Regions from separate parts of the Enterobacter sp. MG-EB028 genome, predicted to be linked through region 3. Evidence: predicted binding sites of a transcription regulator. Region 3 holds the regulator's gene; each other region holds the start of a gene.
What was found. Region 3 encodes PurR, which represses purine synthesis genes. Its sites were predicted from a motif close to CANGCAAACGTTTGCNTG; they were not measured.
Positions count from the first base shown of each region.

Region 1: the regulator PurR is predicted to act here: its motif matches at 4,555-4,572, upstream of purE (5-(carboxyamino)imidazole ribonucleotide mutase).
Region 2: the regulator PurR is predicted to act here: its motif matches at 1,535-1,552, upstream of pyrD (quinone-dependent dihydroorotate dehydrogenase).
Region 4: the regulator PurR is predicted to act here: its motif matches at 4,935-4,952, upstream of carA (glutamine-hydrolyzing carbamoyl-phosphate synthase small subunit).

Region 1 is NZ_CP195079.1:1,185,289-1,192,467, reverse strand. Features, by position in the region: gene malI (Mal regulon transcriptional regulator MalI) at 1-663, shown strand, start outside; gene ACR42C_RS05525 (metal-dependent hydrolase) at 737-1,264, shown strand; gene cysS (cysteine--tRNA ligase) at 1,344-2,729, opposite strand; gene ppiB (peptidylprolyl isomerase B) at 2,905-3,399, shown strand; gene lpxH (UDP-2,3-diacylglucosamine diphosphatase) at 3,403-4,125, shown strand; gene ACR42C_RS05505 (YdgH/BhsA/McbA-like domain containing protein) at 4,262-4,471, shown strand; gene purE (5-(carboxyamino)imidazole ribonucleotide mutase) at 4,643-5,152, shown strand; gene purK (5-(carboxyamino)imidazole ribonucleotide synthase) at 5,149-6,216, shown strand; gene mnmH (tRNA 2-selenouridine(34) synthase MnmH) at 6,301-7,179, shown strand, end outside.
Region 2 is NZ_CP195079.1:1,720,826-1,728,004, reverse strand. Features, by position in the region: gene zapC (cell division protein ZapC) at 1-264, opposite strand, end outside; gene pyrD (quinone-dependent dihydroorotate dehydrogenase) at 430-1,440, opposite strand; gene ssuE (NADPH-dependent FMN reductase) at 1,689-2,264, shown strand; gene ACR42C_RS08075 (sulfonate ABC transporter substrate-binding protein) at 2,257-3,219, shown strand; gene ssuD (FMNH2-dependent alkanesulfonate monooxygenase) at 3,216-4,361, shown strand; gene ssuC (aliphatic sulfonate ABC transporter permease SsuC) at 4,371-5,162, shown strand; gene ssuB (aliphatic sulfonates ABC transporter ATP-binding protein) at 5,159-5,929, shown strand; gene pepN (aminopeptidase N) at 6,018-7,179, opposite strand, start outside.
Region 3 is NZ_CP195079.1:2,089,679-2,096,857, reverse strand. Features, by position in the region: gene ACR42C_RS09990 (NlpC/P60 family protein) at 1-650, shown strand, start outside; gene sodB (superoxide dismutase [Fe]) at 773-1,354, shown strand; gene ACR42C_RS09980 (MFS transporter) at 1,392-2,558, opposite strand; gene cydH (cytochrome bd-I oxidase subunit CydH) at 2,722-2,811, opposite strand; gene purR (HTH-type transcriptional repressor PurR) at 3,109-4,134, shown strand; gene punR (DNA-binding transcriptional activator PunR) at 4,137-5,063, opposite strand; gene punC (purine nucleoside transporter PunC) at 5,178-6,368, shown strand; gene cfa (cyclopropane fatty acyl phospholipid synthase) at 6,667-7,179, shown strand, end outside.
Region 4 is NZ_CP195079.1:727,735-734,913, forward strand. Features, by position in the region: gene ileS (isoleucine--tRNA ligase) at 1-1,735, shown strand, start outside; gene lspA (signal peptidase II) at 1,735-2,235, shown strand; gene fkpB (FKBP-type peptidyl-prolyl cis-trans isomerase) at 2,288-2,737, shown strand; gene ispH (4-hydroxy-3-methylbut-2-enyl diphosphate reductase) at 2,739-3,689, shown strand; gene dapB (4-hydroxy-tetrahydrodipicolinate reductase) at 3,895-4,716, shown strand; gene carA (glutamine-hydrolyzing carbamoyl-phosphate synthase small subunit) at 5,171-6,319, shown strand; gene carB (carbamoyl-phosphate synthase large subunit) at 6,338-7,179, shown strand, end outside.

The DNA of each region.
Region 1 (7,179 bases), 900 kb from region 3:
GCGGGCGTTATTTATCTGGCGTCTGACACCTGTAACGCCGCTTTACCGGAGCAGATCCGCCAGTGCCCGCTGCCGCTGGTGGTGGTCTCGCAGTCCCTGCTGGATGAAAAATGCAATCTGGTAATGCGCGACAACCGCCAGGCGGCGAACCTGGCTGCGCGCTATCTTATCGAGCGCGGACACCGCACGATCGCCTACATTGGCGGGCGCGAGGGTTGTCTTATCCGCGAGCAGCGCCTGCTCGGCTTTCGCAGCGCGATGACGCAAAACGGGCTGGTCTGGCGCGATGAATATTCACCGGCCTGCAGCGACGACACCCAGGCCGCCGCGATGGCGACGCGTCAGCTGCTGGAAAAAAACAACGCCATCACCGCCCTGCTTTGCCACTCCCCGGATGCGATGATCGGATCCATTTCCGGCATTCATCAGGTGGGCCGCACCGTGGGGAAAGACGTCTTCTTAACCCAGCAGGTCGCGCTGATCGGTTTTGAAGATATGCTGCACGTTAACCTCACCTCCCCTTCCTTCACCTACGTCTCCTCGGCCAGCGATGAAACCGGGCGACAGGCGGCGGGGCTGATTATCCGCAAGCTTAAGGAGCCGGATCTGCAAACCCAGCGCATTACGCTTTCCGGGCAGCTTATCGCACGCGAGTCGGCGTAAAATCAGAATTTAGCACCGGTTTGCCGCAGCGAATTCGCTGCTATATTGCCATGATTTGCCATGGATAAATGTAATGCCTACCGTTATTACTCACGCTGCTGTCCCTCTTTGCCTGGGCTTAGGTCTGGGAACCAAAGTCATCCCTCCCCGCCTGCTGTTTGCCGGTATCGTTCTCGCCATGCTGCCGGACGCCGACGTGCTGGCGTTTAAATTCGGCGTTGCCTACGGAAATGTTTTCGGTCATCGCGGCTTTACCCACTCCCTGTTGTTCGCCTTTGCGGTGCCGATACTTTGCGTGCTGATTGGCCGACGATGGTTCCGGGCCAGCCTGACGCGGTGCTGGCTATTTTTAACGGTGTCATTGCTGTCGCACAGCCTGCTGGATTCGATTACCACGGGCGGGAAAGGCGTCGGCTGGTTATGGCCGTGGTCGGATGAACGCTTCTTTGCGCCGTGGCAGGTGATTAAGGTCGCGCCGTTTGCGCTGTCGCGCTATACCACGCCGTACGGGCATCAGGTGATCGTTTCAGAATTGCTGTGGGTGTGGCTGCCGGGGGTAGTGCTGATGGGGTTGCTGTGGTGGAGAAAGCGTGCGCGCTGATGCCCTCCACCCACAGTGAGAGGGAGACAACCGAACGATCCCCTCTCCCTTAGGGAGAGGGTTAGGGTGAGGGTGGAAATTACTTACGACGCCAGGTCGTTCCCTGCGGGCCGTCTTCCAGAATGATGCCCATCTCGGTCAGACGGTTACGCGCCGCATCTGCCGCCGCCCAGTCTTTCGCCTGACGCGCTTCCAGACGCGCTTTGATAAGCCGCTCAATTTCCGCCACTTCGCCGTCGTCCGCCTGCGCGCCGCTCTGCAGGAACACGTCCGGCTCCTGCTCCAGCAGGCCGAGCACGGAAGAGAGCTTGCGCAGATGGGACGCCAGCGCATTCGCCGCGGCCATGTCCTCTGACTTCAGGCGGTTCACTTCACGCGCCATGTCGAACAGCACGGAGTAGGCTTCCGGGGTGTTGAAGTCGTCGTTCATCACCTCAACAAAGCGCGCTTCGAATGCTTCGCCACCAGCCGCAGGCACTGATTTGTCGGTGCCGCGCAGGGCGGTGTACAAACGCTCCAGCGCCGAGCGCGCCTGCTTCAGGTTCTCTTCGCTGTAGTTCAGCTGGCTGCGATAGTGGCCGGACATCAGGAAGTAGCGCACGGTTTCCGCGTCGTAATACTTCAGCACGTCGCGCACGGTAAAGAAGTTGCCCAGCGATTTCGACATCTTCTCGCGGTCAACCATCACCATCCCGGAGTGCATCCAGTAGTTCACGTACTCGCCGCCGTGGGCGCAGGTGGACTGCGCGATTTCGTTTTCGTGGTGCGGGAACATCAGGTCCGAACCGCCGCCGTGAATGTCGAAGTGCTTGCCCAGCTGTTTGCAGTTCATCGCGGAACATTCAATGTGCCAGCCCGGGCGGCCTTCGCCCCACGGGGATGGCCAGCTTGGTTCGCCCGCTTTGGACATTTTCCACAGCACGAAGTCCATCGGATTACGCTTCACGTCCACCACGTCCACGCGCGCGCCGGCCTGGAGCTGATCCAGATCCTGACGGGAAAGCGAACCGTAGGTTGGGTCCGTCGGCACCGAGAACATCACGTCACCGTTGTCAGCAACGTACGCGTGACCGCGCTCAATCAGCTTCTCGGTGATATCGATAATTTCGTGAATATGGTGGGTCGCACGCGGCTCGCTGTCCGGACGCAGAATATTTAAAGCGTCGAAGTCTTTGTGCATCTCAACGATCATGCGATCCACCAGCGCAACAAAGCTTTCGCCGTTTTCATTAGCGCGCTTGATGATTTTATCGTCGATGTCGGTAATGTTACGCACGTACTTCAGGTTATAGCCCAGGAAGCGCAGGTAGCGAGAGACGACGTCGAACGCGACAAAGGTACGGCCATGGCCGATATGACAGAGATCGTAAACCGTAATACCACACACGTACATGCCGACTTCCCCGGCATGGATAGGTTTAAATTCCTCTTTCTGGCGCGTCATTGTATTAAAGATTTTTAACATCGAAGATTCCATGTAAACACGTGTGTGGGTTGTTTGTTCCCTATAATACCCATAATTCGGAATAGGATCAGCACACAATGCAAGGTGATCGCGTCCTGTGGTTATGCTATAACAAGCCCCTATATATGACCCGAAGGCGGGTCGACGTACCACAATAACGGAACAGGATGCAAAAATGGTTACTTTCCACACTAATCATGGCGATATCGTAATCAAAACCTTTGATGACAAAGCGCCTGAAACAGTTAAAAACTTCCTGGACTACTGCCGCGAAGGTTTCTACAACAACACCATTTTCCACCGCGTGATCAACGGCTTTATGATTCAGGGCGGCGGTTTCGAGCCTGGCATGCGCCAGAAAGAGACCAAAGAAGCGATCAAAAACGAAGCGAACAACGGTCTGAAAAACACCCGTGGTACGCTGGCGATGGCCCGTACTCAGGCACCACACTCTGCCACCGCGCAGTTCTTCATCAACGTGGCGGATAACGACTTCCTGAACTTCTCCGGCGAAAGCCTGCAGGGTTGGGGCTACTGCGTCTTCGCAGAAGTGGTTGAAGGGATGGACGTGGTTGACAAGATCAAAGCCGTCTCAACCGGCCGCAGCGGTATGCACCAGGACGTTCCTAAAGAAGACGTTGTGATTACAAGCGTGACCGTCAGCGAGTAATTCGTGGCGACACTCTTTATTGCGGATCTGCATCTGCAAACAGAAGAACCGGCGATAACCGCCGGTTTTCTGCGTTTTTTACGCGGGGAAGCGAAAAGCGCCGATGCGCTGTACATCCTGGGCGACCTGTTTGAAGCCTGGATTGGCGACGACGACCCAAACCCGCTGCACCGTGAAATGGCTGCCGCCATTAAAATGCTGGTGGATTCCGGCGTCCCCTGCTACTTCATTCACGGCAACCGTGATTTCCTGCTCGGCAAGCGCTACGCCCGTGAAAGCGGTATGACGCTGCTGCCGGAAGAGCAGGTGCTCGACCTCTATGGCCGCAGGGTGCTGATCATGCACGGCGATACGCTCTGCACCGACGATACCGGCTACCTGGCGTTTCGCGCCAAAGTCCACACCCCGTGGATCCAGAAGCTGTTCCTTGCCCTGCCGCTGTTTATCCGCAACCGCATCGCCGCCAGAATGCGCGCGGGCAGTAAAGCCGCCAACAGCAGCAAATCCCTGACCATCATGGACGTTAATCCACTGGCGGTGGTGAACGTGATGGAAAAGCATGGCGTTCAGTGGTTGATCCACGGTCATACCCATCGTCCTGACGTGCATTGTCTTATCGCCAACGATGAACCGGCCCATCGCGTGGTACTGGGCGCGTGGCACAGCGAAGGCTCTATGGTCAAAGTCACGCCAGAGGGCGTGGAGCTTATCGCGTTTCCGTTTTAACCCCTCACAAGTCGTTCTATTTTTTTGAACAATATCGGCAAATTGTTTCGATTTTAATCAGCCCGTGGTCGGCCTATTATTTATCACATCAGGGCAACACGCCCTATCCCAGACAAAATATTTAAGGAATACGACCATGAAATCCATCAAAACTTTCGTTGCAGTTACTGCTCTCTCCCTGGTTTCTTTCGGTTCTTTCGCTCAGAGCGTGAGTGCAACCGGCTCAACCCTTGACCGCGCAGAAGCGAAAATTGCTGCCCAGGCTGCTGAACAAGGTGCGTCATACAAAATCACCAGCGCGCAGTTCAACAACCGCGTGTACATGACCGCAGAACTGACGAAATAATGATTGTCGCTCGACGAAAACAGACCGCCAGATCGCGGTCTGTTTTGTTATGAATTGATGGCAACAACGGCTCAAGATTTAACCGCGCAACCGTTTTCCTTGCCCGTATAACATGCTATTCTCTGTGCCCTCGAAAGCAGTGTGTTTCGCACCACAGGAGTTTTAAGACGCATGTCTTCCCGCAATAATCCGGCGCGTGTCGCCATCGTGATGGGGTCCAAAAGCGACTGGGCTACCATGCAGTTCGCCGCCGAAATCTTTGAAATCCTGAATGTACCGCACCACGTTGAAGTGGTCTCCGCGCACCGTACGCCGGACAAACTGTTCAGCTTCGCCGAAAGCGCTGAAGAGAACGGTTATGAGGTGATCGTTGCCGGTGCGGGCGGCGCAGCACATCTGCCAGGCATGATTGCCGCCAAAACCCTGGTGCCGGTTCTGGGCGTCCCTGTTCAAAGCGCCGCATTAAGCGGTGTCGATAGCCTTTATTCCATCGTCCAGATGCCGCGCGGTATTCCTGTCGGCACGCTGGCGATTGGCAAAGCGGGCGCGGCGAATGCCGCTCTGCTGGCCGCGCAAATTCTTGCAACGCACGACAAAGATTTACGCCAGCGTCTGGCGGCGTGGCGTAAAGCCCAGACCGACGAGGTGCTGGATAACCCGGACCCGCGGGGTGCAGCATGAAGCAGGTTTGCGTCCTCGGTAACGGCCAGCTGGGCCGTATGCTGCGTCAGGCCGGTGAGCCGCTGGGTATTGCTGTCTGGCCCGTCGGGCTGGACGATGAACCTGAGGCCGTCCCGTTCCACCAGAGCGTGATCACGGCAGAAATCGAACGCTGGCCGGAAACCGCGCTGACCCGCGAGCTGGCGCGCCATAACGCCTTTGTGAACCGCGACGTGTTCCCGATTATTGCCGACCGTCTGACGCAAAAGCAGCTGTTCGACAAGCTCGGTCTGCCGACCGCACCGTGGCAGCTGTTGTCCGACAAAAGCGAGTGGAATGACGTGTTCGCGATGCTGGGCGAACTGGCGATTGTAAAGCGTCGCGTGGGCGGCTACGACGGCCGCGGCCAGTGGCGCCTGCGCGCGCATGAAACCGCCGAGCTGCCGGACGACTGCTACGGCGAGTGCATCGTTGAGCAGGGCATCAACTTTAGCGGCGAAGTGTCGCTGGTTGGCGCGCGCGGGCACGATGGCCGCACGGTGTTTTACCCGCTGACGCATAACTTGCATCAGGACGGCATTCTGCGCACCAGCGTCGCCTTCCCGCAGGCCAATGCCGACCAGCAGGCGCAGGCGGAAGAGATGCTTTCCGCCATCATGCACGAGCTGGGCTACGTGGGCGTCATGGCGATGGAGTGTTTCGTCACACCATCGGGTCTGCTGATCAACGAGCTGGCTCCGCGCGTGCACAACAGCGGCCACTGGACGCAAAACGGCGCCTCCATCAGCCAGTTCGAACTGCATCTGCGCGCGATCACCGACCTGCCGCTGCCGAAGCCCGTCGTTAACAGCCCGTCGGTGATGATCAACCTGATCGGGACCGATCTGAACTACGACTGGCTAAAGCTGCCGCTGGTGCACCTGCACTGGTATGACAAAGAGGTCCGCGAGGGTCGTAAGGTCGGTCACCTGAACCTGAACGATACCGATACGGACCGCCTGAGCGCCACCCTGGAAGCGATCGTTCCTCTCCTGCCGCCGGAATATGCAAGCGGCATTGTCTGGGCACAGTCAAAGCTTAAGTAAGACATCCACGCCGGGGAGTTGACCTTCCCCTTCCCCGGCGTACAATCCCCGCCCATTGCTGCTGAGTTTTCTTCTGGAATAACCATGAACGATGGAACGGACTATCGCGCGATCCTCGCGTCTGATACCCCTTTAATCGACGTTCGCGCGCCGATCGAATTTGCCCAGGGCGCGATGCCTGCGGCAGTCAACCTGCCCTTAATGAACGACGACGAGCGTGCCGCCGTTGGCACGTGCTACAAACGCCAGGGCCCCGAAGCCGCGCTCGCGCTCGGCCATCGCCTGGTGAACGGTGAAACGCGCGACGCGCGTATCCGCGCCTGGCGGGAAGCCAGTCTTGCCCATCCTGAGGGCTTTCTCTGCTGTGCGCGCGGCGGCCAGCGCTCGCATATCTCGCAGGCCTGGCTTAAAGAGGCTGGCGTCGACTACCCGCTGATCCGCGGCGGCTATAAGGCCCTGCGTCAGACGGCGATTCAGGTGACGATCGAGCAGTCGCAAAAGCCGATGGTGCTAATCGGCGGCTGTACCGGAAACGGTAAAACGCTGCTGGTGAAGCAGCACCCGCAGGGCATCGATCTGGAAGGGCTGGCACACCATCGCGGTTCGTCGTTTGGCCGCACGCTCACGCCGCAGCTTTCCCAGGCCAGCTTTGAAAACCACCTTGCGGTTGAGCTATTGAAAAAAGACGCTGCGCGCTGGGTGCTGGAAGATGAAGGCCGGATGATTGGCTCCAACCACCTGCCGGAGTGCCTGCGCGACCGCATGGTTGAAGCCCCTATCGTTGTCGTCGAAGACCCGTTTGAAATTCGTCTTGAACGCCTGCGCGAAGAGTATTTCGACCATATGTGGGCGGATTTTTCTGCCGCATACGGCGAGGAAGCGGGCTGGAAAGAGTACAGCGAGTACCTGCACCACGGCCTGTTCGCCATCCGCCGCCGCCTGGGGCTGCAGCGGTATGCAGAA
Region 2 (7,179 bases), 370 kb from region 3:
CAGGAAACGGATAGCCACCAGCGCATTTAATACCAGTTCGGCACGCTGCTCTTTAGAGAGCATCAAATCGCGGCATTTTTCTTCAAAGGAGAAATAAAGCGCTGCATCATCAACGCAAAAGCCCGACGGGGAAAACGCGTCCGGGGTTAACATTCGACGGGCAAAACGAGAACGAAACAGCATGCCATTGGCTAAATCGAGCATCATACGATCATGCTCGTCGCAAAAATACCAGCGCCAGTTATCGTCAGGTTTAATTCGCATGTGTCTCTCCCGTCCCCAAACGTCCTGTACTAAAAATGTCCTGTTCGCCGCTTCGTTTATAACATTAGTAATAAAAGACTATAATGTCTAAATAAGCAACAGTGACGGAATATAAAACAACCAGGGCTGGAAATAAAGCCCTGGTTGTCTGATTAAGAGAAAAGATTAGATATGAGTAACGATTTCTTTAATCAGCGGCGGTCCTTTAAAAATAAAGCCGGAATAGATTTGCACCAGTGATGCACCGGCCGCCATCTTCTCGCGCGCAGCAATCACCGAGTCGATACCGCCGACGCCGATAATCGGTAAACGGCCTTTTAATTCCGCAGACAAAGCGCGAATAATTTCGGTGCTTTTTAATTGTACCGGACGTCCGCTTAACCCACCCGCTTCGTCACAGTTTTTCATTCCCTGAACGAGCGAACGATCGAGCGTGGTATTCGTTGCAATCACACCGTCAATATTATGGCGAACCAAACTGTCGGCAACCTGGATCAATTCTTCGGCAGAAAGATCCGGGGCGATCTTAACCGCGACCGGAACATATTTATGATGGATCGTCTGGAGTTCATTTTGCTTATTTTTAATGGCACTCAGAAGATCGTCCAGCGCTTCGCCATATTGTAAGGAACGCAGCCCCGGGGTATTGGGTGAAGAAATATTCACCGCAATATAATCGGCATAGGCGTAGACTTTTTCCATACAAATCAGATAGTCATCTTTACCCTGCTCTACCGGCGTGTCTTTATTTTTGCCGATATTGATGCCTAATATCCCGTCAAAATGGGCTTTTTTTACGTTCTCAACAAGGTGATCAACACCGAGGTTATTAAAGCCCATGCGGTTGATCAGCCCTTCGGCTTCAACCAGGCGGAACAGTCGCGGCTTGTCATTTCCCGGCTGTGGGCGCGGCGTGACGGTACCGATTTCGATAGAGCCAAAGCCCATCGCGCCCAGAGCATCAATGCACTCGCCATTTTTGTCCAGACCCGCCGCCAGACCCAGCGGGTTTTTAAAGGTCAGACCCATGCACTGCACAGGTTTTTCCGGCACATTCTGACGCACCAGAGCGGCCAAAGGCGTTCCGGTAATACGACGTAATTGCTGGAATGTAAATTCATGAGCGCGCTCGGGGTCGAGCTGGAAAAGGGCTTTACGAACGAAGGGGTAGTACATGAACTCTCCTGGATTCCCGGTGTGCAAACCGGGAGGGGATTATGGGCGATCCCGCTCAGAAAGGGAATTGACCTGCGGCAAAAAATCGGCGTAAAACGCAATCGTTTACCTCCCTGTCTATTTCTTATGCGCTTTTTCGCATTTTAATTGCGGATAAATCATTTAGTGGAATAACCGCGCGATGTCACACTCCTGAAAATTGTTATGAATGTTAGATAAAAACAAACAATTAGTTATAAGGAGGAAGTATGCGCGTCATTACCCTGGCCGGAAGTCCACGATTCCCTTCGCGCTCCAGCGCCCTGCTGGAATATGCTCGTGAAAAGCTCAACGCCCTCGACGTGGAAGTGTGCCACTGGAATCTGCATAACTTCGAACCTGAAGATTTGCTGTATGCCCGCTTCGACAGCCCCGCGCTGAAAACCCTCATTGAGCAGCTCAAGGAAGCGGACGGCCTCATCGTTGCGACCCCGATTTATAAAGCCTCTTTTTCGGGCGCGCTGAAAACCCTGCTCGATCTTCTCCCCGAGCGCGCACTGGACGGCAAAGTGGTTCTGCCGCTGGCAACGGGCGGTACGGTTGCCCATTTACTGGCGGTGGATTATGCCCTGAAGCCGGTGCTGAACGCCCTGAAGGCTCAGGAGATCCTCCACGGGGTTTTCGCGGATGATTCACAGGTCATTGACTACCAGCATAAGCCGCACTTTACGCCGAATCTGCAAACCCGCCTTGATGCTGCGCTGGAAACCTTCTGGCACGCGCTGCATCGCCGGGATATCCAGGTTCCTTCTTTTAATCCGCCGCAGGGAGTCGCACATGTTTAAAACCTTAACCTACCTCGGACTGGCTGGCCTGATGGCGTTTACCGCGCTGGCGCAGGCTGCAGAAACCGCACCGGACAGCTTACGCATTGGCTATCAGAAAGGCAGCGTCAGCATGGTGCTGGCAAAAAGCCACCAGCTGCTGGAAAAACGCTTCCCGGACACCAAATTTTCCTGGGTAGAGTTCCCGGCAGGGCCACAGATGCTTGAAGCGCTGAACGTCGGCAGTATCGATCTGGGCAGCACGGGCGATATCCCGCCTATTTTTGCTCAGGCTGCCGGGGCAGACCTGGTATATGTCGGCGTAGAACCCGCTAAACCGAAAGCCGAAGTCATTCTGGTACCTGAAAACAGTGAGATTAAAAGCGTCGCAGACCTTAAAGGGCATAAGGTCGCTTTCCAGAAAGGTTCCAGCTCGCACAACCTGCTGCTGCGCGCCTTACAGGAAGCCGGGCTCAAGTTCACGGACATTCAGCCCGTTTACCTGACGCCTGCCGACGCGCGCGCCGCGTTCCAGCAGAAGAACGTTGATGCCTGGGCTATCTGGGATCCGTACTACTCCGCAGCCTTACTGCAAGGGGGCGTTCGGGTTCTGAAGGACGGCACTACGCTGAAACAGACCGGCTCGTTCTACCTCGCCGCGCGCCCTTACGCGGAAAAGAACGGCGCATTTATTCAGGGCGTACTGGATACCTTTACCCAGGCCGATGCGCTGACCCAGACCCAGCGTCAGGCGAGCATTGCCCTGCTGGCGAAGACCATGGGCTTGCCTGAACCGGTGATCGCGAGCTATCTCAACCACCGTCCGCCCACCACCATTGCGCCCGTGGATGCACACGTCGCCGCGCTTCAGCAACAAACCGCTGACCTCTTCTATCAAAACCGCCTGGTGCCAAAACAGGTCGATATCCGCGAACGCATCTGGCAGCCCGCAGGCAAAGAAGGAGCTAAATCATGAGTCTGAATCTTTTCTGGTTTTTACCCACCCACGGCGATGGACACTATCTTGGCACAGAAGAGGGCTCGCGCCCCGTTGACCATGCTTACCTGCAGCAGATTGCGCAGGCAGCGGACCGAATAGGTTTTACCGGCGTGCTGATCCCGACCGGACGCTCGTGCGAGGATGCCTGGCTGGTGGCTGCGTCGATGATCCCGGTCACTCAGCGCCTTAAATTCCTGGTTGCATTGCGCCCGAGCGTCGTTTCACCCACCGTAGCGGCGCGTCAGGCGGCAACGCTGGACAGACTCTCCAACGGCCGCGCCCTGTTTAACCTGGTGACGGGCAGCGATCCGCAGGAGCTGGCGGGCGACGGCGTGTTCCTCGACCATACCGAGCGCTATGAAGCCTCCGCCGAGTTTACCCACGTCTGGCGGCGCCTGCTGGAAGGAGAGACCGTCACCTTCGAAGGCAAGCATATTCACGTTCGCGACGCGAAGCTTTACTTCCCGCCGGTGCAGCAGCCGCGTCCTCCGCTCTATTTTGGCGGATCGTCGGATGTGGCTCAGGATCTGGCCGCCGAGCAGGTCGATCTCTATCTGACCTGGGGCGAGCCGCCGGAGCTGGTGAAAGAGAAAATTGCCCAGGTCCGGGCCAAAGCCGCCGCTCATGGCCGCAGGGTACGCTTTGGGATTCGCCTGCACGTGATTGTGCGTGAAACCAATGAAGAAGCCTGGCAGGCGGCAGACCGTCTGATCTCCCACCTGGACGATGAGACCATCGCAAAGGCGCAGGCTGCGTTTGCCAAAACCGATTCCGTCGGGCAGCACCGCATGGCCTCTCTGCACAACGGCAAGCGCGAGAATCTGGAAATCAGCCCGAACCTGTGGGCGGGCGTCGGTCTGGTACGCGGCGGCGCGGGCACGGCGCTGGTCGGCGACGGGCCAACCGTGGCCGCGCGGATTAATGAATACGCTGACCTGGGCATCGACAGCTTTATCCTCTCCGGCTATCCGCACCTGGAAGAGGCCTACAAGGTGGGCGAGCTGTTATTCCCACATCTGGACGTCGCCATTCCAGAAATTCCGCAGCCGCAGCGGCTCCAGCTGCAGGGCGAAGCGGTGGCAAACGAGTTTATTCCACGTAAAGCCGCACAAAGCTAAGGAGTGACCATGTCTGCCACTTCACAAAAATGGCTGCTGCGCGCCGCACCGTGGTTTTTGCCCGTCGGCATCGTGGCTCTCTGGCAGCTCGCGTCGTCCACCGGCTGGTTGTCGAGCCGCATTTTGCCCTCTCCCGAGGGCGTAATCGAAGCGTTCTGGTCGCTGAGCGTCAGCGGCGAGTTGTGGCAGCATCTGGCAATCAGCTCCTGGCGCGCGGTGATTGGGTTTTCCATCGGCGGCAGCATTGGTCTGGTGCTGGGGTTGATCAGCGGCCTTTCCCGCTGGGGCGAGCGGCTGCTGGATACCTCCATTCAGATGCTGCGCAACGTGCCGCATCTGGCGCTGATCCCGCTGGTGATTTTATGGTTTGGGATTGATGAAAGCGCCAAGATCTTCCTCGTGGCGCTGGGCACGCTGTTCCCGATTTACATCAACACCTGGCACGGCATCCGCAATATCGATCGCGGTCTGGTGGAGATGGCACGAAGCTACGGCTTGTCGGGTTTTTCTCTCTTTACTCACGTGATCCTGCCGGGCGCCCTGCCCTCCATCATGGTCGGGGTGCGCTTTGCGCTCGGCCTGATGTGGCTGACCCTGATTGTGGCGGAAACTATATCGGCCAACTCCGGCATCGGGTATCTGGCGATGAACGCCCGCGAATTCCTGCAAACGGACGTGGTGGTGGTTGCCATTATTCTTTATGCCCTGCTCGGCAAACTCGCTGACGTTAGCGCCCAGTGGCTGGAGCGCAGTTGGCTGCGCTGGAACCCGGCCTACACCCTTCAGGAGGCGAAAGCATGAATACTGCACGACTAAATCAGGGCACGCCGCTGCTGCTGAACGGCGTAACCAAACGCTACGGCGAAAACACCATTCTCAACGGGCTGGATCTGCATATTCCCGCCGGGCAATTTGTGGCCGTTGTCGGGCGAAGCGGCGGTGGGAAGAGTACGCTGCTACGTCTTCTGGCCGGACTGGAAGCCCCCAATGGCGGCGACATTCTGGCGGGAACAACGCCGCTGGCCAATATTCAGGATGATACCCGCATGATGTTTCAGGACGCGCGCCTGCTGCCGTGGAAAACGGTGATTGATAACGTCGGGCTGGGGCTCAAAGGAAACTGGCGGGAGGAAGCCCGTCGGGCGTTGGCCGCCGTCGGGCTGGAAAACCGCGCAGGTGAATGGCCTGCGGCCCTCTCGGGAGGACAAAAGCAGCGCGTGGCGCTGGCGCGGGCATTGATTCACCGTCCCGGCCTGCTGCTGCTTGACGAGCCGCTCGGTGCGCTGGACGCCCTGACGCGGATCGAAATGCAGGATTTGATTGAATCGCTCTGGCAGGCGCACGGATTTACGGTGCTGCTGGTGACGCATGACGTGAGCGAAGCCGTGGCGATGGCTGACCGGGTGCTGTTAATAGAGGATGGGAAAATAGGTCTTGATCTAACAGTGGATCTTCCGCGGCCTCGTCGCGTGGGCTCAGCAAGACTGGCTGAGCTGGAAGCGGAGGTGTTGGATCGGGTGATGAAGCGCGGGGGTACGGAGTTAGAACGAGCTAAGGCTAATGCCTGATGCCCTCACCCCGGCCCTCTCCCACGGGGAGAGGGAGAAAACCATATGTAGGCCCGGTAAGCGTAGCGCCACCGGGCACTTTTTCGTATTACGCTAAGGCCTTAGCAATCTTCTCGTACAAATCGCCAGACAGGTTCTCCAGCCCTTTCAGCTGCTCAAGCGCGGCACGCATCTTCGCCTGACGCTTCGCGTCGTAGCGTTTCAGACGGATCAGCGGCTCAATCAGGCGGGACGCCACCTGCGGGTTACGGCTGTTCAGCTCGGTCAGCATTTCTACCATAAACTGATAGCCGCTGCCGTCTTCGGCGTGGAACGCGGCCGGGTTGCTGCTGGCAAATGCGCCAATCAGCGAGCGCACGCGGTTCGGGTTGCTCATGGTGAACGAACGGTGCTTCAGCAGGCTGCGGACCTTGCTGAGGGCATCCGCCGCCGGGCTGGTCGCCTGCAGGATGAACCACTTGTCCATCACCAGGCCATCCTGGTGCCACCTGTCGTCGTACTCCTGCATCAGCGCATCGCGGCACGGCAATTCGGCGGCAACGCTTGCCGACAGCGCGGCCAGCGCATCCGTCATGTTATCCGCTTCGTGATACTGCTTGCTCACCAACGTGTTCGCCAGCTCTGCCTCGCCAAACGCAAGATAGTGCAGGCAGGTATTGCGCAGAGAACGTTTACCGATGTCCGCATGTTCCACGCGATACGCGTCAAGCTTGTTGGCGTTGTAGAGTGCCAGGAACTCATCCGCCAGTTCGGTCGCCAGCGTGCGGGTCAGCGCTTCACGCACGGCCACGATGGCAATCGGGTCAATGATGTCAAACAGCTCCGCAATTTCCGTCGCAGACGGCAGGGTCAGAATTTCAGCCGCCAGCGCCGGATCAATCTTCTCATCCAGCAGGATGGCGCGGAAAGCGTCTGCCACATGCACCGGCAGCGTCAGCGGCTGGCCCTGCTGGTAGCGGTTCACGTTGAGCTTGATGTAGGTTGCCAGCAGGCTTTGCGCGGCGTCCCAGCGGGAGAAATCGTTGCGCGCGTGACGCATCAGGAACGTCAGCTGCTGGTCGCTCCACTTGTACTCCAGCTTCACCGGCGCGGAGAATTCGCACAGCAGCGCAGGCACCGGCTGGAAGTAGACGTTGTCGAAGATAAAGGTCTGCTCTGCCTGAGTCACGTTCAGCACGTGGTGCACCGGGTGGCCGCCCTTCTGCAGCGGGATGACGTTGCCTTCATTGTCGTACAGCTCAATGCTGAAC
Region 3 (7,179 bases):
TAAAAGCCACAGAACGTAAGAAAAAAACCACCACAAAGAACGTCAAGAAAAAAACCACCGCTCAGACTAAACAGACCGCTTCCAGCAAGACGAAAACAAAATCTTCCCGCACTACCCGCACCGCCAAAAATAAAGCTTCGCTGACCGCCGCTAACCTCGTTACAGAAAAATGCATTACCCGTAAAGGGCATAAAGCAAAATGCACGAAGGTGACGAAACTGGCGGATGTGCATAAAGTGCGTGTGCAAAAAGCGCAAAAAACCGCGATGAATAAGCTGATGGGACAGATTGGCAAACCTTATCGCTGGGGCGGCAGCTCGCCGCGTACCGGTTTCGACTGCAGCGGCCTCGTCTATTACGCCTATAAAGATCTGGTTAAATTCCGCATTCCGCGTACCGCCAACGAGATGTATCACCTGCGCGATGCGTCACCGGTTAACCGCGCGGAGCTGGAAAACGGCGATTTGGTCTTCTTCCGTACCCAGGGTCGCGGCACGGCTGACCACGTCGGCGTCTACGTCGGCAACGGGAAATTCATCCAGTCACCGCGCAGCGGCCAGGATATTCAGATCACCTCGCTCAGTGAAGACTACTGGATGCGCCACTACGTCGGCGCGCGTCGCGTGATGACGCCAAAAACCATTCGCTAATCCCTGCCCTGCCACATCCGTGGCAGGGTAAGTTCCTCTTTTGCATACCCTTTCAATTTGCTATCCTGTCCCTGTTGTCTGTGTGGTTATTGGCAACGCAAAATACAATAAGGAGAGAAGCAATGTCGTTCGAATTACCTGCACTACCGTATGCAAAAGACGCCCTGGCACCGCACATTTCAGCGGAAACCCTGGAATATCATTACGGCAAACATCACCAGACGTACGTCACCAACCTGAACAACCTGATCAAGGGCACCGATTTCGAAGGCAAAACGCTGGAAGAGATCGTTCGCAGCTCAGAGGGTGGCGTTTTTAACAACGCGGCTCAGGTGTGGAACCACACCTTCTACTGGCACTGCCTGGCACCCAATGCCGGTGGCGAACCTGCCGGTGAGCTGGCGGCCGCGATTAACGCCGCTTTTGGCAGCTTCGCCGAGTTTAAGACGAAGTTTACCGATGCAGCCATCAAGAACTTCGGTTCTGGCTGGACGTGGCTGGTAAAAGAGGCGGATGGCAAACTGGCTATCGTGTCCACGTCTAACGCGGGCACCCCGCTGACCACCAGCGCTACGCCGCTGATGACCGTGGACGTGTGGGAACACGCTTACTACATTGATTACCGCAACGCGCGCCCGAACTACCTGGAACACTTCTGGGCGCTGGTTAACTGGGAATTTGTCGCGAAGAATTTCGCCGCGTAAAAGACACGCAGAAGGGTGCGCCCTTCTGCGTTTTTGCTTATTCCGCCGTGCAAACGGCTTCAGGCTGTTTACGGCCGGACATCATTACCAGCAGCAGGCCGAGCGCGGCAATAATGGCCCCCATCACCGGCACAAAACTGTACCCCAGACCACCTGAAATCACTGCGCCTCCGGCGGCTGCGCCCAGCGCATTGCCGAGATTGAACGCCCCGATATTCACGGAAGACGAGAGGCCCGGCGCCTCATGGGCGACACGCATCACGCGCATCTGCAGCGGCGGCACCACGGCAAAGGTTGCGGCCCCCCAGACGACCATCGCAATCGCCGCTCCGAACTCATTACGCGCCAGCCACGGGATAGCAACCATAATGACAATCAGCAGGGTTAAGAAGCCTTTCAGCGTCCCGCTCACGGAACGGTCAGCAAATTTCCCGCCGAGATAGTTGCCGATCGAGAAGCCGACGCCAATCAGCACCAGCATCGCGGTAACGAAAAGAGGCGGTGCGTGGGTGATATCGTGCAGCACCGGTGAAATATAGGTGTAGAGGGTAAACATCGCCCCTGCCCCCAGCACCGTGGTGAGCAGCGCGGAGAGCACCTGCGGGCGCATCAGCACCGCCAGCTCTTTACGCACTTCCGGACGTTCTCCTGCACTGCCTTTCGGCAGAGAGAAGAACAACGCCACCATTGCGACCACGCCCAGCCCGGCCGTCGCCAGGAAGGACATACGCCAGCCGATCGCTTCCCCCAGCCAGGTTGCCGCCGGCACCCCGCCAATGTTGGCAATCGTCAGCCCCATAAACATGGTCGCTACAGCGCTTGCCTGCTTGTGTTTTGGCACTACGCTTGCGGCCACGACCGAGCCCAGCCCAAAGAACGCGCCGTGGTTCAGGCTGGTCAGAATGCGCGACAGCATCAGGGTAGTGTAGTCCGGCGAAATGGCCGAAAGCACGTTGCCCAGAGTGAAAATCGCCATCAGGAAAATCAGCGCATTGCGGCGCGCCCGGTGAGAAAGCAGAAGCGTCATCAGCGGCGCCCCCACCATCACGCCGATGGCGTAGGCGCTGATTAACATGCCTGCCGCAGGGATCGAGACGTCTACGCCCCGGGCAATAACAGGCAGTAACCCCATCGGGGAGAATTCAGTGGTGCCAATCCCAAAAGCGCCAATCGCCAGGGCCAGCAGGGGAAAATTGATTTTCATGCGTCAACTCCGGATGCCGTGTCATGTGGTGACACAGAACAAAGAAGCGGAAAGCATGACATCAATCACAAAAAATGAGAAGTTAACAAAATGGCAAAAGATTTTTGCCAGAGAAGTAACAATCGCGGCGATGGGGAGGGAGAAGGCTCTCCCTCCGCGTAAATCAGTGCAGTGCAGCCGTCAGACCGGCCGCGACAATCAGAGCCAGCACAACAACGGTGGTGAACAGCGAAAACTTCAGATCGGAACTCATCAATTTTTCTCCTTTTAATCCCCCCACGAAAAGTGAGCTTGCTCATTTTTGCACAGATTCCGTCAAAAATCTTCCTGGATTTATACTGATAACCACTTTACCTCTTCCCCTTTTCATCAAGATAGGCCAAAATTCCACGCTAAATTTATTAGCGTACCGGCCATTGACCCCCTCCTGACGTCCCGTGTCGTTTTCCTGGCGTGCCGCAATCCAAAATTGCGTGATAAGGGTGAGAGAAGGCAAACGTTTACCTTCAAGTTTTTCAGGAGCTTAGGATATGGTCTGGAGTGACATTTAATGGCAACAATTAAAGACGTAGCAAAACGCGCAAACGTTTCCACTACAACCGTATCACATGTAATTAACAAAACCCGCTTCGTGGCGGAAGAGACGCGCAACGCGGTCTGGGCAGCAATCAAAGAGCTGCACTATTCGCCAAGCGCGGTTGCGCGCAGCCTCAAGGTCAATCACACCAAGTCCATTGGATTGCTGGCGACCAGCAGTGAAGCGGCCTATTTTGCCGAGATCATTGAAGCGGTGGAGAAAAACTGCTTCCAGAAAGGCTATACCCTGATTCTCGGCAACGCATGGAACAGCATTGAAAAACAGCGCGCCTACCTGTCGATGATGGCGCAAAAGCGCGTGGATGGCCTGCTGGTAATGTGTTCCGAGTACCCGGAATCCGTGCTGTCGATGCTGGAAGAGTATCGCCATATTCCGATGGTGGTGATGGACTGGGGCGAAGCGCGCGCGGATTTCACCGATTCGGTTATCGATAACGCCTTTGAGGGCGGCTATATGGCCGGCCGTTATCTGATTGAGCGCGGCCATCGCGAGATTGGCGTGATCCCGGGTCCGCTGGAGCGCAACACCGGCGCGGGCCGTCTGGCCGGCTTTATGAAAGCGATGGAAGAAGCGCTGATTACCGTGCCGGAAAACTGGATCGTGCAGGGCGACTTTGAGCCGGAATCAGGCTACCGCGCGATGCAGCAGATCGTCTCCCAGCCGCACCGCCCGACCGCCGTCTTCTGCGGGGGGGACATCATGGCGATGGGCGCCCTCTGTGCGGCCGACGAGCTGGGTCTGCGCGTCCCGCAGGACATCTCCGTGATCGGGTATGACAACGTGCGCAACGCGCGCTTCTTCACGCCAGCGTTGACCACCATTCACCAGCCGAAAGATTCGCTGGGTGAAACCGCCTTCAATATGCTGCTGGACAGGATCGTCAACAAACGTGAAGAGTCGCAGTCCATTGAAGTTCACCCTCGCCTTATCGAACGCCGTTCCGTTGCGGATGGCCCGTTCCGCGACTACCGTCGTTAATCTCATTGCGGAGCCAGCCAGGCTGGCTCCCTCAGCCACTCCCGGTTAAGCGTTTCGCTGTCCCCCAGATAATCCAGAAGCCAGGCCATCGCCGGCGAAACATCATTTTGTTGCCAGGTGAGGCAGCAGGCCGCATCCGGGAACGGATTCTCCAGGGCCAGCTCAACCCACTCACCGGTGTCGATTCGCGGTCGCGCAAAATGAACGGGTACCATCGCGACGCAGAGCCCGGCGCTGAGGCACGTCGCCGACGATTCCCAGTCAGGGGCCACCACCCGCCGCTGGTTGTCCAAAAGCCAGGTGATACGCTTGGGCAGCGAGCGGGAGGTATCCTCCAGCACCAGCGACGGCCAGCCGCGCAGCGTATCATCGCTCAGCGGCCCTTCCATCTTCGCCAGCGGATGATCGCTTGCCACCACGCATTTCCAGCTCAGCATCCCCATATCACGAAAGGCGTAACGCCCCCCGACCGGGATCGCCTGCGTGGCCCCAATGGCCATCTCTGCCCTGCCGTCCGCCAGCGCATCCCAGACGCCGTTGAACACCTCCTGCGAAACCCGCAGTTCGACGTCAGAAAAATGACGGTAGAAATCGACAATCATCTGCCGGGTGCGCTCGGGCTTAACGATGTTATCCACCGCAATGGAAAGGTGTCCCCGCCAGCCGTTCGCGATCTGCTGGCACTGCTCGCGGGTGATCTGCATTTTTTTGATAACAGAACGCCCTTCCTTCAAAAACCACGCCCCAGCAGGCGTTAATTCCACATCACGATGCCGCCGTTCAAACAGCGGTACCGCCAGCCACTCCTCAAGCTGACGTACGGTATAGCTGATAGCCGAAGGGACGCGGTGCAGCTCCTGCGCCGCCCCGCTAAAGCTGCCGTTACGTGCGACAGCATCGACCACTTCAAGAGAATAATCTGACCACATTTTCTGCCTGCAAAAAATTTGAATGCACCCGCCAAATATTAGCGTTTCACAAGCGGCTTTGCACTCCCTACACTCAGCGCCAACGTATACCTGCCTCCTCAGGAGAATAAAACAGTGCAACCCAGGAAAGGTTTTTTAGTCTGGCTCGGCGGCTTAAGCGTGCTGGGCTTTTTGGCCACCGATATGTACCTGCCGGCTTTCGCCGCCATGCAGGAAGATTTGCAAACCCCTGCTGCCGCCATCAGCGCCAGCCTGAGCCTGTTCCTTGCCGGTTTTGCCTTCGCGCAGCTGCTCTGGGGACCGCTTTCGGATCGCTTCGGCCGTAAACCGGTACTGCTGCTGGGTCTGGCCATTTTTGCCGTGGGCTGCCTGGGAATGCTATGGGTGCGCGATGCCACCTGGCTGCTGGTACTGCGGTTTGTTCAGGCGGTCGGCGTCTGTGCCGCTGCCGTGACCTGGCAGGCGCTGGTCACCGACTACTACCCGGCAAACCGCACCAACCGTATTTTCGCCACCATTATGCCGCTGGTAGGGCTTTCACCTGCCCTTGCTCCGCTGCTGGGTAGTTGGATCCTCGCGCACTTTGACTGGCAGGCCATCTTTGCCACGCTGTTTGCCATCACGCTGGTGCTGATGCTGCCGGCATTCGCCCTCAAGCCCGCGCATAAAAAAGAGGTGCACGCAGACGCGAAGCCGATCACCTTCACCTCCCTGCTCAGCACCAAAGCGTATCGCGGCAACGTTCTGATCTATGCCGCCTGCTCGGCAAGCTTCTTCGCGTGGCTCACCGGTTCGCCGTTCATTCTGCACGATATAGGCTACAGCCCTGCAGCCATCGGCCTGAGCTATGTTCCACAGACTATCGCGTTCCTGGTGGGCGGGTATGGCTGCCGCGCGGCGCTGCAAAAGTGGGAAGGTCAGCAGATGCTGCCATGGCTGCTGGTGCTGTATGCGCTGAGCGTCATCGGGACCTGGGCCGTTGGCTTTATTCCGGGTGCCGGTCTGGCCGAAATTTTGATTCCATTCTGCGTGATGGCCGTCGCGAACGGGGCGATCTACCCTATCGTGGTGGCGCAGGCGCTGCGTCCGTTCCCGCAGGCGACAGGCCGCGCGGCCGCGCTGCAGAACACCCTGCAACTGGGGCTGTGCTTCCTGGCAAGTCTGGTAGTCTCAGCGCTGATTGCCACGCCGCTGCTGACGACAACCAGCGTAATGCTGGCTACCGTTGCGCTGGCCGTCATAGGCTATCGCATGCAGGCTGCCGCGCAGGATGAGAGTACGCAGGTTGAAACCTCGCACGCCTGATCGCACCAGGAACTATGTTAATTTTCAGTGATTAGGTTGCTAAGAATTTTCTATTGAATCACCAAATTTTGAGGCCTATACTAAATTTGGTTCGATTAAATACGATAAATATTAAGTGTTAACGGGAGCCGGAGTGCTCCCGTTTTACCATGGAAGGCATTTCGGCAAGGGTTATCTCCCTTCCTCTGTTCTACGTCGGATACTAGCCTCGCGGTATTTACCGTGAGATTTCTCACAAACCAAAAAAAGCGTCTACGCTGTTTTAAGGTTCTGATCACAGTAGGGTGATGGAGAAGCTATGAGTTCATCGTGTATAGAAGAAGTCAGCGTTCCGGACGATAACTGGTCCCGGATCGTCAGTGAACTGTTAGGTCGGGCAGGCATCACTATCAATGGATCATCGCCATCCGATCCTCAGGTTAAACATCCCGATTTTTATAAACGCGTGTTGCGGGAGGGATCGTTAGGTCTGGGAGAAAGCTATATGGACGGCTGGTGGGAGTGCGAACGGCTGGATACCTTTTTCGCCAGCGTGCTGCGTGCCGGTCTGGAAAAACAGCTCCCTCGCAATCTGAAAGACACCCTGCGTGTCGCCTCTGCCCGCCTGTTTAATCTGCAAAGTAAAAAACGTGCGTGGATCGTCGGCAAAGAGCATTACGATCTCGGCAACGATCTGTTCAGCCGCATGCTGGACCCCTTCATGCAATACTCCTGCGCCTACTGGAAAGAGGCGTCGACGCTTGAAGAGGCTCAGCAGGCCAAGCTGCGCCTGATTAGCGAGAAATTGCAGCTACAGCCCGGCATGCGCGTG
Region 4 (7,179 bases), 1.4 Mb from region 3:
TTCTTACCTGCCTGGCACCTATCCGGCGCTGGACGGCATCAACGTCTTCAAAGCGAACGACATTATCGTTGACATGCTGCGCACCAGCGGCGCGCTGCTGCACGTCGAGAAAATGCAGCACAGCTATCCGTGCTGCTGGCGTCACAAGACGCCAATCATCTTCCGTGCGACCCCGCAGTGGTTCGTTAGCATGGATCAGAAAGGCCTGCGCGAGCAGTCTCTGAAAGAGATCAAAGGCGTGCAGTGGATCCCGGACTGGGGCCAGGCGCGTATCGAATCCATGGTGGCTAACCGTCCTGACTGGTGTATCTCCCGTCAGCGTACCTGGGGCGTGCCGATGTCTCTTTTCGTGCATAAAGAGACGCAGGAACTGCATCCGAACACCCTGGAACTGATTGAAGAAGTGGCGAAGCGCGTTGAAGTTGACGGAATTCAGGCGTGGTGGGATCTCGACGCCCGTGACATCCTGGGCGCGGACGCGGACAACTACGAGAAAGTGCCGGATACCCTGGACGTGTGGTTCGACTCCGGGTCTACTCACGCCTCCGTGGTCGATGTGCGTCCGGAGTTTGCCGGTCACGCTGCCGATATGTATCTGGAAGGCTCTGACCAACACCGCGGCTGGTTCATGTCATCTTTGATGATCTCCACCGCGATGAAGGGTAAAGCGCCTTACCGTCAGGTACTGACTCACGGCTTCACCGTGGATGGACAGGGCCGTAAGATGTCCAAATCCATCGGTAACACCGTCTCTCCGCAGGACGTGATGAACAAGCTGGGCGCGGATATCCTGCGCCTGTGGGTAGCCTCTACCGACTACACCGGCGAAATGGCGGTATCTGACGAGATCCTGAAGCGTGCTGCTGACAGCTATCGTCGTATCCGTAACACCGCGCGCTTCCTGCTGGCGAACCTGAACGGTTTTGATCCAGTGAAAGACATGGTGAAACCGGAAGAGATGGTCGTGCTGGACCGCTGGGCGGTAGGCTGCGCGAAAGCGGCACAGGAAGACATCGTTAAGGCGTATGAGTCCTACGACTTCCACGAAGTGGTGCAGCGCCTGATGCGCTTCTGCTCCATCGAGATGGGCTCGTTCTACCTCGACATCATCAAAGACCGCCAGTACACCGCGAAGGCGGACAGCGTGGCGCGCCGTAGCTGCCAGTCCGCGCTGTTCCATATCGCAGAAGCGCTGGTGCGCTGGATGGCGCCGATAATGTCCTTCACCGCAGATGAAATCTGGGGCTATCTGCCTGGCGACCGTGAGAAATATGTCTTCACCGGCGAGTGGTATGAAGGTCTGTTCGATCTCTCCAGCACCGAAGCAATGAACGATGCCTTCTGGGACGAGCTGCTGAAAGTGCGTGGCGAAGTGAACAAGGTGATCGAGCAGGCGCGTGCTGATAAGAAAGTTGGTGGCTCTCTGGAAGCGGCAGTGACTCTGTACGCCGAACCTGAGCTGGCGGCGAAGCTGACCGCGCTGGGCGATGAATTGCGATTTGTCCTGTTGACCTCCGGTGCAAAAGTTGCGGATTATGCCGAGGCTTCTGCTGATGCTCAGCAGAGCGAGCTGCTCAAAGGGCTGAAAGTCGCGCTGAGCAAAGCCGAAGGTGAGAAGTGCCCGCGCTGCTGGCATTACACTACCGATATCGGCCAGGTGGCGGAACACGCAGACATCTGCGGACGCTGTGTAAGCAACGTCGCCGGTGACGGCGAAAAACGTAAGTTTGCCTGATGAGTAAAACTCTCTGTTCAACAGGACTGCGCTGGCTGTGGCTGGTTGTGGTGGTGCTGATTATCGATCTGGGCAGCAAGTTCCTGATCCTCCAAAATTTTGCTCTGGGGGAGACGGTTTCGCTGTTCCCGTCGCTTAACCTGCACTATGCACGCAACTACGGCGCGGCGTTTAGCTTCCTTGCCGACAGCGGTGGCTGGCAGCGCTGGTTCTTTGCGGGTATCGCTCTCGGTATCTGCGTGGTGCTGGCCGTGCTGATGTACCGCTCAAAGGCCACGCAAAAGCTGAATAACATTGCCTACGCGCTGATCATTGGCGGCGCGCTGGGCAACCTGTTTGACCGCCTGTGGCACGGCTTTGTGGTCGATATGATCGACTTCTACGTCGGCGACTGGCACTTCGCGACCTTTAACCTGGCCGATACCGCAATTTGCATCGGTGCGGCGTTAATCGTGCTGGAAGGCTTCTTGCCTAAACCGGCCGCGAAAGAGCAGGCGTAACACACTCGCCCGGTGGTGTAATGCCACCGGGCAAAACAAGCGAGCAATTTGCATGTCTAAATCCGTACAGAGCAACAGCGCGGTTCTCGTTCACTTCACGCTGAAGCTGGATGACGGCTCCACCGCCGAATCCACCCGCAATAACGGCAAACCTGCCCTGTTTCGTCTCGGCGATACCTCCTTGTCTGAAGGTCTTGAGCAGCAGCTCCTGGGCCTGAAAGAGGGGGAGAAAAAAGCGTTCTCGCTGGAGCCGGATGCCGCGTTTGGCGTGCCAAGCCCGGACCTGATCCAGTATTTCTCGCGCCGCGAGTTTATGGACGCGGGCGAACCGGAAATCGGGGCGATTATGCTCTTTACCGCTATGGACGGCAGCGAAATGCCTGGCGTGATCCGCGAGATTAACGGCGACTCTATCACCGTTGACTTCAACCATCCGCTTGCCGGGCGTACCGTTCATTTTGATGTTGAAGTGCTGGAGATCGATCCGGCACTGGAGGCCTGAAATGCAGATCCTGTTGGCTAACCCGCGCGGCTTCTGCGCCGGTGTAGACCGCGCTATCAGCATTGTTGAAAATGCGCTGGAGATTTACGGCGCGCCAATTTACGTGCGTCACGAAGTGGTGCATAACCGCTACGTGGTGGACAGCCTGCGCGAGCGCGGCGCTATTTTCATCGAGCAGATCAGCGAAGTGCCGGACGGTGCGATCCTGATCTTCTCCGCGCACGGCGTCTCTCAGGCGGTGCGTAACGAAGCGAAAAGCCGCGATTTAACCGTTTTCGACGCAACCTGCCCATTAGTGACGAAAGTGCATATGGAAGTGGCGCGTGCCAGCCGTCGCGGAGAAGAGTCGATTCTGATTGGCCATGCGGGTCATCCGGAAGTCGAAGGTACCATGGGCCAGTACAGCAATCCGGAAGGGGGAATGTATCTGGTTGAGTCGCCGGAAGATGTCTTTACGCTGAACGTGAAAAATGAAGCCCGTCTGTCGTTTATGACCCAGACGACGCTCTCGGTTGATGATACCTCGGATGTGATTGACGCCCTGCGCCAGCGCTTCCCGAAAATCGTCGGGCCGCGTAAGGATGACATCTGCTACGCGACCACCAACCGCCAGGAAGCGGTGCGTGCGCTGGCTGAACAGGCGGACGTGGTGCTGGTGGTCGGCTCCAAAAACTCGTCTAACTCCAACCGTCTGGCCGAACTGGCGCAGCGCATGGGTAAAGCGGCGTTCCTGATCGACGACGCGGCGGACATCCAGGAAGCGTGGGTTAAAAATGCGGTCTGCGTTGGCGTTACCGCAGGCGCTTCCGCGCCGGATATCCTGGTGCAGAACGTGATAACCCGTCTGCAGGAGCTGGGCGGTGGCGAAGCGGTTCCGCTGGAAGGACGCGAAGAGAATATCGTCTTCGAAGTGCCGAAAGAGCTGCGTATCGACGCCCGCGAAGTGGAATAACCCCTAAACAGCGAAAAGGCCAGCATCTCATGTGCTGGCCTTTTTTTTGCCCCGTACTTTATCGTGACCACAAAATCATGTCTTTTACTGATATTTAAGTCGGTTTCACGTTAAATTCTAATTATTGGTGTTTTCAGTTGGCAGCCTCCGCGAAGGCTGGTTAATCTGAAAACGATTTACATCATTTTAACGTAAGAGAATAACTATGCATGATGCACAGATCCGTGTCGCCATTGCGGGCGCGGGTGGACGTATGGGCCGTCAGCTGATTCAGGCGGCACTTCAGATGGATGGCGTAGCGCTGGGCGCGGCGCTGGAGCGTGAAGGCTCATCGCTTTTGGGGGCCGACGCAGGTGAACTGGCGGGTGCAGGAAAGACGGGCGTTACTGTCCAGAGCAGCCTGGATGCGGTTAAAGATGACTTCGATGTGTTTATCGACTTTACCCGCCCGGAAGGTACGTTGACGCACCTGGCATTTTGCCGCCAGCACGGCAAGGGGATGGTGATCGGCACCACCGGTTTTGACGACGCGGGTAAGCAGGCCATCCAGGACGCATCAAAAGAGATCGCGATTGTCTTCGCGGCGAACTTTAGCGTGGGCGTTAACGTCATGCTCAAGCTGCTGGAGAAAGCAGCGAAGGTCATGGGCGACTATACCGATATTGAAATTGTCGAAGCCCACCACCGCTACAAGGTAGATGCGCCGTCAGGCACGGCGCTGGCGATGGGCGAGGCGATTGCTCATGCACTCGATAAAGATTTAAAAGACTGCGCGGTTTATGCCCGCGAAGGTCACACTGGCGAACGCGTACCGGGCACTATTGGTTTCGCAACGGTACGTGCGGGTGACATCGTCGGCGAACATACGGCGATGTTCGCCGATATTGGTGAACGCGTGGAGATTACTCATAAAGCCTCAAGCCGCATGACGTTTGCCAACGGCGCGGTACGTTCCGCTTTGTGGCTTAAAAACAAGAAAGATGGACTTTTTGATATGCGAGATGTGCTCGATCTCAACAATTTGTAAGTATTATTACCCATCGTGATGTGGTTATTGCAGTCGTAATTCTTTGATTGCATAGGGCAATATTTTATTGCCCTTATATTTTACCTGTTTAGCTCTTGTTTTGTTTGTTGAGCCATGAAAACACAACTATTCTTCCTGGTTTTCGTTACTGAAATGTAAATTTTGACCATTTGGTCCACTTTTTGATGCTGTGTCGACTCATTTTTCATTAAATTCGGCGCGCAAGCGTTTTCCGCAGTGATTTACCTGATCTTTTTGTCGCTTAAGCTTCACTCGCCTCACCAGATGCGCAAAAGACTAAACAAAATATCCGTTTTAAGTTGACTTTTACCCACCAAATCTCCAGAATGCCGCCGTTTGCCAAAAATCCGCTGGCAACACATTTGCATTGATCCATGACATGGTTATGAATTAATATGCAAATAAAGTGAGTGAATATTCTCTGGAGGGTGTTTTGATTAAGTCAGCGCTATTGGTTCTGGAAGACGGAACCCAGTTTATCGGTCGGGCCATAGGGGCAACGGGTTCGGCGGTTGGGGAAGTCGTTTTCAATACTTCAATGACCGGTTATCAAGAAATCCTCACTGATCCTTCCTATTCTCGCCAAATCGTTACTCTTACTTATCCTCATATCGGCAATGTCGGCACCAACGCGGCTGACGAAGAATCTTCTCAGGTACATGCGCAAGGCCTGGTCATTCGCGACCTGCCGCTGATTGCCAGCAACTTCCGCAATACCGAAGACCTCTCTTCTTACCTGAAGCGCCATAACATCGTGGCGATTGCCGATATTGATACCCGTAAGTTAACGCGTCTGCTGCGCGAGAAGGGTGCACAGAACGGCTGCATCATCGCGGGTGATAACCTCGATGCGACGCTGGCGCTGGAAAAAGCGAAAGCCTTCCCGGGCCTGAACGGCATGGACCTGGCGAAAGAAGTGACGACCGCGGAAGCCTACAGCTGGACACAGGGTAGCTGGACGCTGGAAGGCGACCTGCCGGAAGCGAAAAAAGAGAGCGAGCTGCCGTTCCACGTGGTGGCCTACGATTTTGGCGCCAAGCGCAACATTCTGCGCATGCTGGTTGACCGCGGCTGCCGCCTGACGGTGGTGCCGGCTCAGACCTCTGCCGAAGACGTATTGAAGATGAATCCGGACGGTATTTTCCTGTCCAACGGTCCTGGCGACCCGGCACCGTGCGATTACGCCATCGCCGCCATTAAGTCCTTCCTGGAAACCGACATCCCGGTATTCGGCATCTGCCTCGGCCATCAGCTGCTGGCGCTGGCGAGCGGTGCGAACACCGTTAAGATGAAGTTCGGCCACCACGGTGGTAACCACCCGGTGAAAGACATCGATAACAACACGGTAATGATCACCGCGCAGAACCACGGCTTTGCCGTCGATGAAGCCTCAATGCCGGCTAACCTGCGCGTGACCCATAAGTCGCTGTTCGATGGCACCCTGCAGGGGATTCATCGCACCGATAAGCCAGCATTCAGCTTCCAGGGTCACCCGGAAGCCAGCCCGGGCCCGCACGACGCCGCGCCGCTGTTCGATCACTTCATCGAACTTATCGAGCAATACCGTAAGACCGCTAAATAATCAGGAGCCGAGAAGACCATGCCAAAACGTACAGACATAAAAAGCATCCTGATCCTTGGCGCTGGCCCGATTGTCATCGGCCAGGCCTGTGAATTCGACTACTCCGGCGCTCAGGCGTGTAAAGCCCTGCGTGAAGAGGGCTACCGCGTTATCCTGGTGAACTCTAACCCGGCAACCATCATGACCGACCCGGAAATGGCCGATGCAACCTACATCGAGCCGATTCACTGGGAAGTGGTGCGTAAAATCATCGAGAAAGAGCGTCCGGACGCGGTCCTGCCAACCATGGGCGGCCAGACGGCGCTGAACTGTGCGCTGGAGCTGGAGCGTCAGGGCGTGCTGGCCGAGTTCGGCGTAACCATGATTGGTGCGACCGCCGACGCGATTGATAAAGCAGAAGACCGTCGCCGCTTCGACGTGGCGATGAAGAAAATCGGCCTCGACACCGCGCGTTCCGGTATTGCACACAACATGGAAGAGGCGCTGGCCGTTGCGGCTGAAGTGGGTTATCCATGCATCATCCGCCCATCGTTCACCATGGGCGGCACCGGCGGCGGTATTGCCTACAACCGCGAAGAGTTCGAAGAGATTTGCGAACGCGGTCTGGATCTTTCCCCAACCAAAGAGCTGCTGATTGATGAATCGCTGATTGGCTGGAAAGAGTACGAGATGGAAGTGGTGCGTGATAAAAACGACAACTGCATCATCGTCTGCTCCATCGAAAACTTCGATGCGATGGGTATCCACACCGGCGATTCCATCACCGTTGCGCCAGCCCAGACGCTGACCGACAAAGAGTATCAAATCATGCGTAACGCCTCGATGGCGGTACTGCGTGAAATCGGCGTGGAAACCGGCGG